DNA from 2 places in the Sinomonas atrocyanea genome. Region 2 is predicted to be linked to the other one. Evidence: riboswitches for the same ligand, from Rfam matches in the RefSeq annotation. Region 2 holds a riboswitch; the other holds the start of a gene.
The links. Region 2 has a riboswitch for S-adenosylmethionine ahead of SA2016_RS16865 (DUF1737 domain-containing protein). Riboswitches for the same ligand answer to the same signal wherever they lie in the genome.
Positions count from the first base shown of each region.

Region 1: linked by a shared signal. The riboswitch ahead of SA2016_RS02455 (flavin reductase family protein) and the one ahead of SA2016_RS16865 (DUF1737 domain-containing protein) in region 2 are both predicted to bind S-adenosylmethionine.

Region 1 is NZ_CP014518.1:508,352-512,554, reverse strand. It holds gene SA2016_RS02470 (hypothetical protein) at 1-240, shown strand, start outside; gene SA2016_RS02465 (DUF503 domain-containing protein) at 258-551, opposite strand; gene SA2016_RS02460 (oxygenase MpaB family protein) at 697-1,596, opposite strand; gene SA2016_RS02455 (flavin reductase family protein) at 1,719-2,201, opposite strand; SAM riboswitch class IV at 2,241-2,352, opposite strand; SAM riboswitch class I at 2,494-2,609, shown strand; gene acs (acetate--CoA ligase) at 2,617-4,203, shown strand, end outside.
Region 2 is NZ_CP014518.1:3,667,226-3,671,428, forward strand. It holds gene SA2016_RS16855 (glutaminase) at 1-511, shown strand, start outside; gene SA2016_RS16860 (amino acid permease) at 574-2,088, shown strand; SAM riboswitch class IV at 2,206-2,315, shown strand; gene SA2016_RS16865 (DUF1737 domain-containing protein) at 2,325-2,645, shown strand; gene SA2016_RS16870 (rhodanese-like domain-containing protein) at 2,642-3,055, shown strand; partial or broken gene SA2016_RS16875 (O-succinylhomoserine sulfhydrylase) at 3,064-4,203, shown strand, end outside.

The sequences.
Region 1 (4,203 bases), 1.3 Mb from region 2:
GTCTCGCGGCTCGCGACCGGTCTGGGCGGGGTGGCGCTCGGCTTCGGCATCCTGGCCCTGACCCTGGGCGCCGTGCCCTGGATCGGCGCCTTCCTCGCTGCAGGGCCCCTCCTCGGCTCCGCGTTCGCCGCGTGGGGCTCGTTCGCCCGGTCGAAGGTGCGGGCGGCGCGGGTCTCGGCGATGGCGGTCGCGGGCGTCGCGCTGAGTGCGCTGCACGTGATCCTGCTGTTCGTGCGCTGATCCACCGTCGCGGCGGGTCAGTCGTCGCTGCGGGCCTCGCGCCGGCGGGCGCTGAGCAGCTCGACCTCCGGGCGGCCGGCGACGAGGCGTTCGACGGCGTCGAGCACCTCCACCGCGTGAGCCCTGTCCGCGCTGACGATGCCGACGCCGATGCGCGCGCGGCGGTGCAGGTCCATGTCCCCGACCTCGGCCGCCGAGACGTCGAACCGTCGGCGCAGCTCCGCGACGATCGGCCGGACCACTGAGCGTTTCTCCTTGAGGGAGTGCACATCGCCGAGGAGCAGGTCGAACTCGATCCAGGCAATCCACATGCGCCCATTCACTCACGGAGGGATGTCAGTACCTAGGCCCCGCGTCGGCTGAGAGGTGACCCCGGGTCTGTCGAGAGGTGACCCCGCGTCGGCTGAGAGGTGACCCCGCGTCGGGGCGGGGAAAGGCGAGGGAGCGGGCGGGGACTCAGAGCACGCCGAGGCGGACCAGGCGGCGCCGGGCGGCGGCTTCGCTCGGCGCCATCGGGCCCAGCGCCCGGCCGATGACGGCGAGCGTCGCCTTCGCGGCCCCCGCCAGCGGCAGCGGCACGGGCCCGAGCCGCGGACGCGAGAGCCCCAGGAGCTCCAGATGCCGCGGCGGAAGCGTGTCGAGGACCGCGCCGAAGAGCAGCGCGTAGCCGGGCTTGAGGAGCGGGTCCAGCGGCGGTCGCCGGATGAAGGCGACCACCTCGTCGACGCGGGGGCCGCCGGAGAGCTGCCCCGCGGCGTCGTACGCCCGGATGCGCTCCGCGAGGTCAGCCTCGGTGCGGGGCGGGTCCGCGACGCCCATGAGCTCGCCGGCCGTGGCCCACTCGGCCACATAGCGGTCGGCGCCGCCGGGAACCGGGCCGTGGAAGGCCTCGTAGCTGCGCAGGAACGCGTCGGTGAACGCGATGTGCACCCACTCGGCGAGGGCCGGATCGTTCGCGGAGTACTGCTCGTGCGCGCCGCCCGGCGAGACGTAGGTGCCGGTCACCGGCACGTGCACGCCGCGCACCCACGCGCAGGCCGCGCGGGCGGCCGCGGTGTCGCCGTAGGTGACCGTGAAGATCCAGCGGATGGTCCCGGCCAGGCGGCCGAGGGGGTCCGCGCGGTAGTTGGAGTGGTCCACCACCCCCGCCAGCACGCCGGGGTGGAGCGCCTGGGTGAGGAGCGCGCGGATTCCGGCGGCGATCGTGGACATGGAGCCGTGCACCGCCCAGACGGCGGAGTCGGGCGGGAAGAAGCCCGCGTCGTCGCCGTCCTCGAGGGCCGTCTCCCACGCGGGGATGGTCTCGGACTCGCCGGCGAACGTCAGGCGGAGCCGCTTCCGCAGCGGCCCGAGCATGTCAGGGGACACCCCTCCAGAGTACGTCGGGTCCAGAGTAGGTCGGGCGCACGGAGCATGCCGGGGCCCCCTCCGTTGAGGCGGAGCCGGGGCCCCGGCAGCGTGGCTGTGCGCCAGTAGGTCTACTTTGCCCAGTACACGTGGTTGGTGAGGGGGCGGAAGTCGTCCTGGCCCGAGATGCTGACAACCTCGCCGATCAGGATGACGTGGTCCCCCGCGTCCACCCGCTGCCAGAGGCGACACTCAACACGCGGGACGTCGGCGGCCACGACGGGCGAGCCCAGCACGCCGGGCTCCCAGTCCAGCCCCGCGAACTTGTCCGTCCCCTTCGCCGCGAACCGCTGCACGAGGTCCCGCCGTGACTCGGAGAGGATGTGCACGGCGTAGTTGTCGGTGTTGATCCATGTCGCAAACGAGCTCGACGACTTGTCCACCGCCCACGAGACGAGCGGCGGATCCAGGCTGATCGACGTGAACGAATTGCTCACGAGGCCCGCGAGGGTGCCGCCGTCCGAGGTGGTGATGACGGCGATCCCCGTGGCCCAGCACCCCATGGCCCGGCGCAGGTCGGCACCGGTCACGAGGTCGAGCGGGGTGGCAGTCATGAGTCCTCCAGCGAAACGGCCGGACGCCCGCGGTTCCGGGCGCCGTACTTGCCGCGGATGGCCACCGCGGCCGGATCCTCATCTGGGGCACCCCACTACGGGAGAGGGTTGCCGCCCGGCCAGCCAGAGCTTCGCACCGGGACTCTTGATCCTGCCTTCCACCCTACGAAAAGCGTCTCCGAGGCGTCCACCGTCCAGCCGTGGCCTGGGACACAGAAGGTCACATTGAACTTTGTTACGCGACCCTGCACGCCTTTTTTGGCCGGTTTGCATCCGGCGCGCAACAGTGAGGTGACCATCCCGAGCGGCCGAGAGATCTGGCTCCGTGACGCCGCAGCAACCATGGCCCTCTGCACAGGACCACCCTCTGCGCAGGACCACAGGTGCTACCGCCAGAACCGATGGAGAGAGAGCCATGACGTCTGTCCTCGAACCCCCCACGACCGCCACCAGCCAGCTCGATCCCGAGCGGATCGCCTTCTGGGAGGACGCCGCGCGGCGCCTGACGTGGGCCGAGCCGTGGGACGCCGCCCACACGTGGATCCCCGCGGACCCCTCCACCGACACACCGCCCGTGATCCGCTGGTTCGAAGGTGGGCGCCTGAACGCGGCCGTGAACTGCGCCGACCGCCACGTCGCCGCCGGGCGCGGGGACAAGGTGGCCCTGCACTTCGAGGGCGAGCCGGGCGACCGCGTCACCGTCACGTACGCGGACCTGCAGCGCCGGGTCTCCCAGGCCGCGAACGCCCTGCTCGCGCTCGGGATCGGCCAGGGCGACCGCGTGGTGATCTACCTGCCCGTGCTGGTCGAGACCGTGGTCATCACGCTCGCGTGCGCCCGGATCGGCGCGGTGCACTCGCTCGTGTTCGGCGGCTTCTCGGCCGAGGCGCTGCGCTTCCGCGTCGAGGACACGGGTGCCAAGCTGCTCGTCACCACGGACGGCCAGTACCGCCGCGGCAAGGCCGTGCCGGTGAAGGAGAACGCCGACGCCGCGGTGCGCGGCGGAGCAGCCGGCGGGGACAACGCCGTCGACCACGTCCTGGTGATCCGCCGGACGGGCTCGGAGATCGCGTGGACGCCGGGCCGCGACGTGTGGTGGCACGAGCTCGTCGACGCTCAGCCCGAGGTCCACGAGGCCGAGGCGTTCGAGGCCGAGACGCCGCTGTTCATCATGTACACCTCCGGCACCACGGGGAAGCCCAAGGGCCTGGTCCACACGACCGGCGGCTACCTCACCCAGGCGTCCTGGAGCCACGAGTACCTGTTCTCCCACCCCGACCCGGCACTGCGGGACGCGGACGTGCACTGGTGCACCGCGGACCTCGCCTGGGTCACGGCGCACACGTACGAGATCTACGGGCCGCTCTCCAACGGCGTCACGCAGGTGATCTTCGAGGGCACCCCGAACACGCCGCATCCGGGCCGGCACTTCGAGATCATCCAGCGCTACGGGGTGACGAGCTACTACACCGCACCCACGCTCGTGCGCTCGCTCATGGGCTGGTTCCCGGAGGGAGTGCCCGCGGAGTACGACTTCTCCTCGGTCCGGGTGTGCGGCACCGTCGGGGAGGCCGTGAACCCGGAGGCGTGGCGGTGGCTGCGCTCGAACATCGGGCGCGGCGAGGTGCCGATGGTGGACACGTGGTGGCAGTCGGAGACCGGCGCGACCGTGCTCTCGCCGCGGCAGGCCGACGCTGCGTTCAAGCCCGGGTGCGCCACCAGGGCGCTGCCCGGGCTCGCCACGGCGATCGTGGACGACGACGGCGCCCGGGTCGCGCCGGGCGTGCAGGGGAACATCGTGGTCACCGCGACCGGCCCCGCGATGGCGCGGACGGTCTGGGGCAACCCGCAGCGCTACCTGGACTCCTACTGGCGCAAGTACGCCGAGCAGGGCTGGTTCCTCGCCGGCGACGGCGCGAAGTACGACGCCGACGGCGACACCTGGATCCTGGGCCGCACCGACGACGTCCTCAACATCTCCGGCCACCGGCTCTCCACGATC
Region 2 (4,203 bases):
CGAGGAGGTGCTCGGACTGCTCTCCTCCCCCACCGGGCGCAGCGCCGTCAACGTGGAGGCCTTCGAATCCGAGCTGGCCAGGAGCGAGCGCAACTTCGCCCTCGCCCACTTCCTCGCCGACCTCGGCAATCTGCGCAATCCCCCCGCGGAGGTCGTCCGCCACTATGTCCGCCAGTGCTCGATCGAGATGTCCTGCGCCGACGTCGCCCGCGCGGGCCTCTTCCTGGCGAACAACGGGGTGGGCCCCTCCGGGCGGGTGGTCTCCGCCTCGGCCGCCAAGCGGATCGGCGCCGTCATGCTCACGTGCGGGATGTACGACGCGGCCGGCGAGTTCGCCTACCGCGTCGGGCTGCCGAGCAAGAGCGGCGTGGGCGGCGGCATCCTCACCGTCGTGCCCGGCATCTGCTCCATCTGCGTGTGGAGTCCGCGCCTCGATGCCCACGGCAACTCCCTCGCGGGCGCCTCAGCGCTCGCGGAACTGGCAGAGCGCACCGGCTGGTCCATCTTCTGAGCCCGAGCGCTCTCCCCCTCCCCCTCACCCTTCCCTCTCCGCCCCCTGCGAAAGGATCCGCCATGCCCGAAACCGAGCCCACCACGGAAGTCGCCGATCATCGTGAGGACCACGGTCATGCCCATGCGGCCGACCATGTGATCCATGCCGAGGACGCCGGCTACCACAAGGGCCTGAAGGCCCGGCAGATCCAGATGATCGCGATCGGCGGCGCGATCGGCACCGGCCTGTTCCTGGGCGCCGGCGGGCGCCTGGCCGCGGCCGGGCCCTCGCTCGTGTTCGCCTACGCGATCTGCGGCGCGTTCGTCTTCCTCATCCTCCGCGCCCTCGGCGAGCTCGTCCTCCACCGGCCCTCCTCCGGCTCCTTCGTCTCCTACGCCCGGGAGTTCTTCGGCGAGAAGGCCGCCTACATCTCCGGCTGGTTCTACTGGATCAACTGGGCCATGACCACCATCGTGGACACCACCGCCGCCGCCCTCTACATGCACTTCTTCGGCAAGTACGTCCCCTGGATCGCCGCCGTGCCCCAGTGGGCCTGGGCCCTGATCGCCCTCGTGCTCGTCCTGGCCCTGAACCTGGTCTCCGTGAAGGTCTTCGGCGAGATGGAATTCTGGTTCGCCCTGATCAAGGTCGCCGCCCTGCTGGCCTTCCTCGCCCTGGGCATCTACTTCGTCCTCTTCGGCACCCCCACCGGCGCCACCACCGGCCTGACCCTCATCTCCGACCACGGCGGCCTCTTCCCCATGGGCCTGGCCCCCATGATCATGCTCATGCAGGGCGTCGTCTTCGCCTACGCCTCCGTCGAGCTCGTCGGCACCGCCGCCGGCGAGACCGAGAACCCCGAGAAGATCATGCCCCGCGCCATCAACTCCGTCGTGGCCCGCATCGCCGTCTTCTACGTCGGCTCCGTCATCCTCCTCTCCCTCCTGCTGCCCTACACCGCCTACCAGAAGGGCGTCAGCCCCTTCGTGACCTTCTTCGGCTCCATCGGCGTCGGCGGCGTGGACGTGATCATGAACCTCGTCGTCCTCACCGCCGCCCTGTCCTCCCTCAACGCCGGCCTCTACTCCACCGGACGCATCCTGCGCTCCATGGCCGCCGCCGGCTCCGCCCCCACGTTCGCCCTGCGCATGAACAAGGCCGGCGTCCCCTACGGCGGCATCGCCATCACCGCCGTCGTCTCCCTCCTGGGCGTGCCGCTGAACTACCTCGTCCCCGCCGACGCCTTCGAGATCGTCCTCAACGTCGCCTCCGTCGGCATCATCTCCACCTGGGCCACCATCGTCATCTGCCAGATCCAGCTGCACCGCTGGGCCAAGAAGGGCTGGACCACCCGCCCCGCCTTCCGCATGCCCGGCGCCCCCTACACCGGCTACATCACCCTGGCCTTCCTCGTCGCCGTCTTCATCATGGTCCTCATCGACTCCCCCTGGACCCTCCTGGCCACCGCCGTCGCCTGCATCCTCATGGTCATCGGCTGGTACGCCTCCCGCGAACGCATCCACGAGATCGCCGCCGCCCGCGACGGCTACACCGGCGCAGCCCCCGTCGTCGCCAACCGCACCCGACACGACTGACCCACCCCGCGGCCCGGCCGCCGGGGGTCCGGCCGGGCCGCGCCCCATCCGCATATTGCCAATCGTTACCGCAGCCCCATGGTCGGCCCCAGTGCCCCGTGCTACGTTCAATCGAAGAGTAATGAGCGCCAGTGCCAAGCCCTGACTTAGCTGGCCGGCAACCCTCCAAGCGGCGGGGTGCCTCAGGTGAGTACTCGGCATTCGTCTTCGATACGCAAGCCCGAAGGAGCCCCGTCATGCCCGACACAGCAACCGAGCAGACCGCGGCGGCAGCCGCGACCACCCCGCTCAACGACCCGGCGGCCCCGGGCAGCCCCGCCGAGGAGAAGCTGGCCTACCGGCTCCTGACCGGCCCGGACACCCGCGAATTCTGCGCCCGCATCTCGCAGGCCCTCGCCGACGGGTACGTGCTCCACGGCAGCCCGGCCGCCACCTTCAACGGCACCGACGTCATCGTGGCCCAGGCCGTGGTCCTCCCCCACACGGTGGCCAGGGCGGACGCCGCGGTGGCCTCCGCCGTCGACTCCCTCGAGTACGAGGGCGAGGGCCACGCGTGAGCTACGCGGGCGACCTCACCCCGGAGGAGGCCTGGTCCAAGCTCGCGAGCGGCGAGGCCGTGCTCGTGGACGTGCGCACCGAGGAGGAGTGGGCGCACGTGGGCATTCCCGATACCAAGGGCACCGAGAACGATCCGCTCTTCATCCCCTGGGTGTTCGAGGGCGGCATCCCCAATCCGGACTTCGTGATGGAGCTCGAACTCCAGGGGCCCGACGACAGGACGACCCCCCTGCTGTTCCTCTGCCGCTCCGGCCACCGCTCCGCGGCCGCGGCCGCCGTGGCCACAAACCTCGGCTTCACCGCGTACAGCGTCCTCGAGGGCTTCGAGGGCGTGCCCGGGCCGGACGGCCAGCGGACGGTCAACGGGTGGAAGAACCGCGGACTGCCGACCAATCTTGGACAGGACTGAAGACTTACGTGAGCTTTGACATCAACGCCGCCAGCTGGAGCGAGGACACGCAGGCGGTGCGGGGCGGACTCCTGCGCACCGACTTCCAGGAGACGTCCGAGGCGCTCTTCCTCACCTCCGGATTCGTCTACTCCTCCGCCGAGGCCGCCGAGCGGGCGTTCACCGGCGAGGAAGAGCGCTTCGTCTACTCGCGCTACGGCAACCCCTCCGTCGCCACCTTCCAGGAGCGGCTCCGGCTGCTCGAGGGGACCGAGGCCTGCTTCGCGACCGCATCCGGCATGTCCGCGGTGTTCACCGCGCTGGCGGCCCTGCTGGGAGCCGGGGACCGGGTCGTCGCGGCGCGCAGCCTGTTCGGCTCGTGCTTCGTGATCCTCAACGAGATCCTGCCCCGCTGGGGCGTTGAGACGGTGTTCGTGGACGGCCCCGACCTGGACCAGTGGCGCGAGGCGCTCTCCCGGCCCACCACCGCCGTGTTCTTCGAGTCCCCATCGAACCCGATGCAGGAGCTCGTGGACATCCAGGCCGTCGCGGACCTTGCGCATGCCGCGGGCGCGAAGGTCGTCGTCGACAACGTCTTCGCCACCCCCCTGCTCCAGCGCAGCCTGGACTTCGGTGCCGACGTCATCGTGTACTCCGGCACCAAGCACATCGACGGCCAGGGCCGCGTGCTCGGCGGCGCCGTGCTCGGCACGAAGGAGTTCATCGACGGGCCGGTGAAGAACCTCATGCGCCACACGGGCCCGGCGCTCTCGGCCTTCAACGCCTGGGTGCTCTCCAAGGGCCTGGAGACGATGGGGCTGCGCGTGCGGCACTCCTCGGCGAGTGCCCTCGCGATCGCCGAATGGCTCGAGGCGCGGCCCGAGGTCCGCTGGGTCAAGTACCCGCATCTCGCCTCGCACCCGCAGTACGAGCTCGCGAAGAAGCAGATGAGCGCCGGCGGAACCGTCATCACCTTCGAGCTGGATGCCCCGAGGGCCAGGGCAAGGAGGCGGCCTTCCGCCTGCTCAACGGGCTTCAGGTCATCGACATCTCCAACAACCTCGGCGACTCGAAGTCCCTCATCACCCACCCCGCCACGACGACCCACCGGGCCATGGGCCCCGAGGGGCGCGCGGCGATCGGGCTCGGCGACGGCGTGCTGCGGCTCT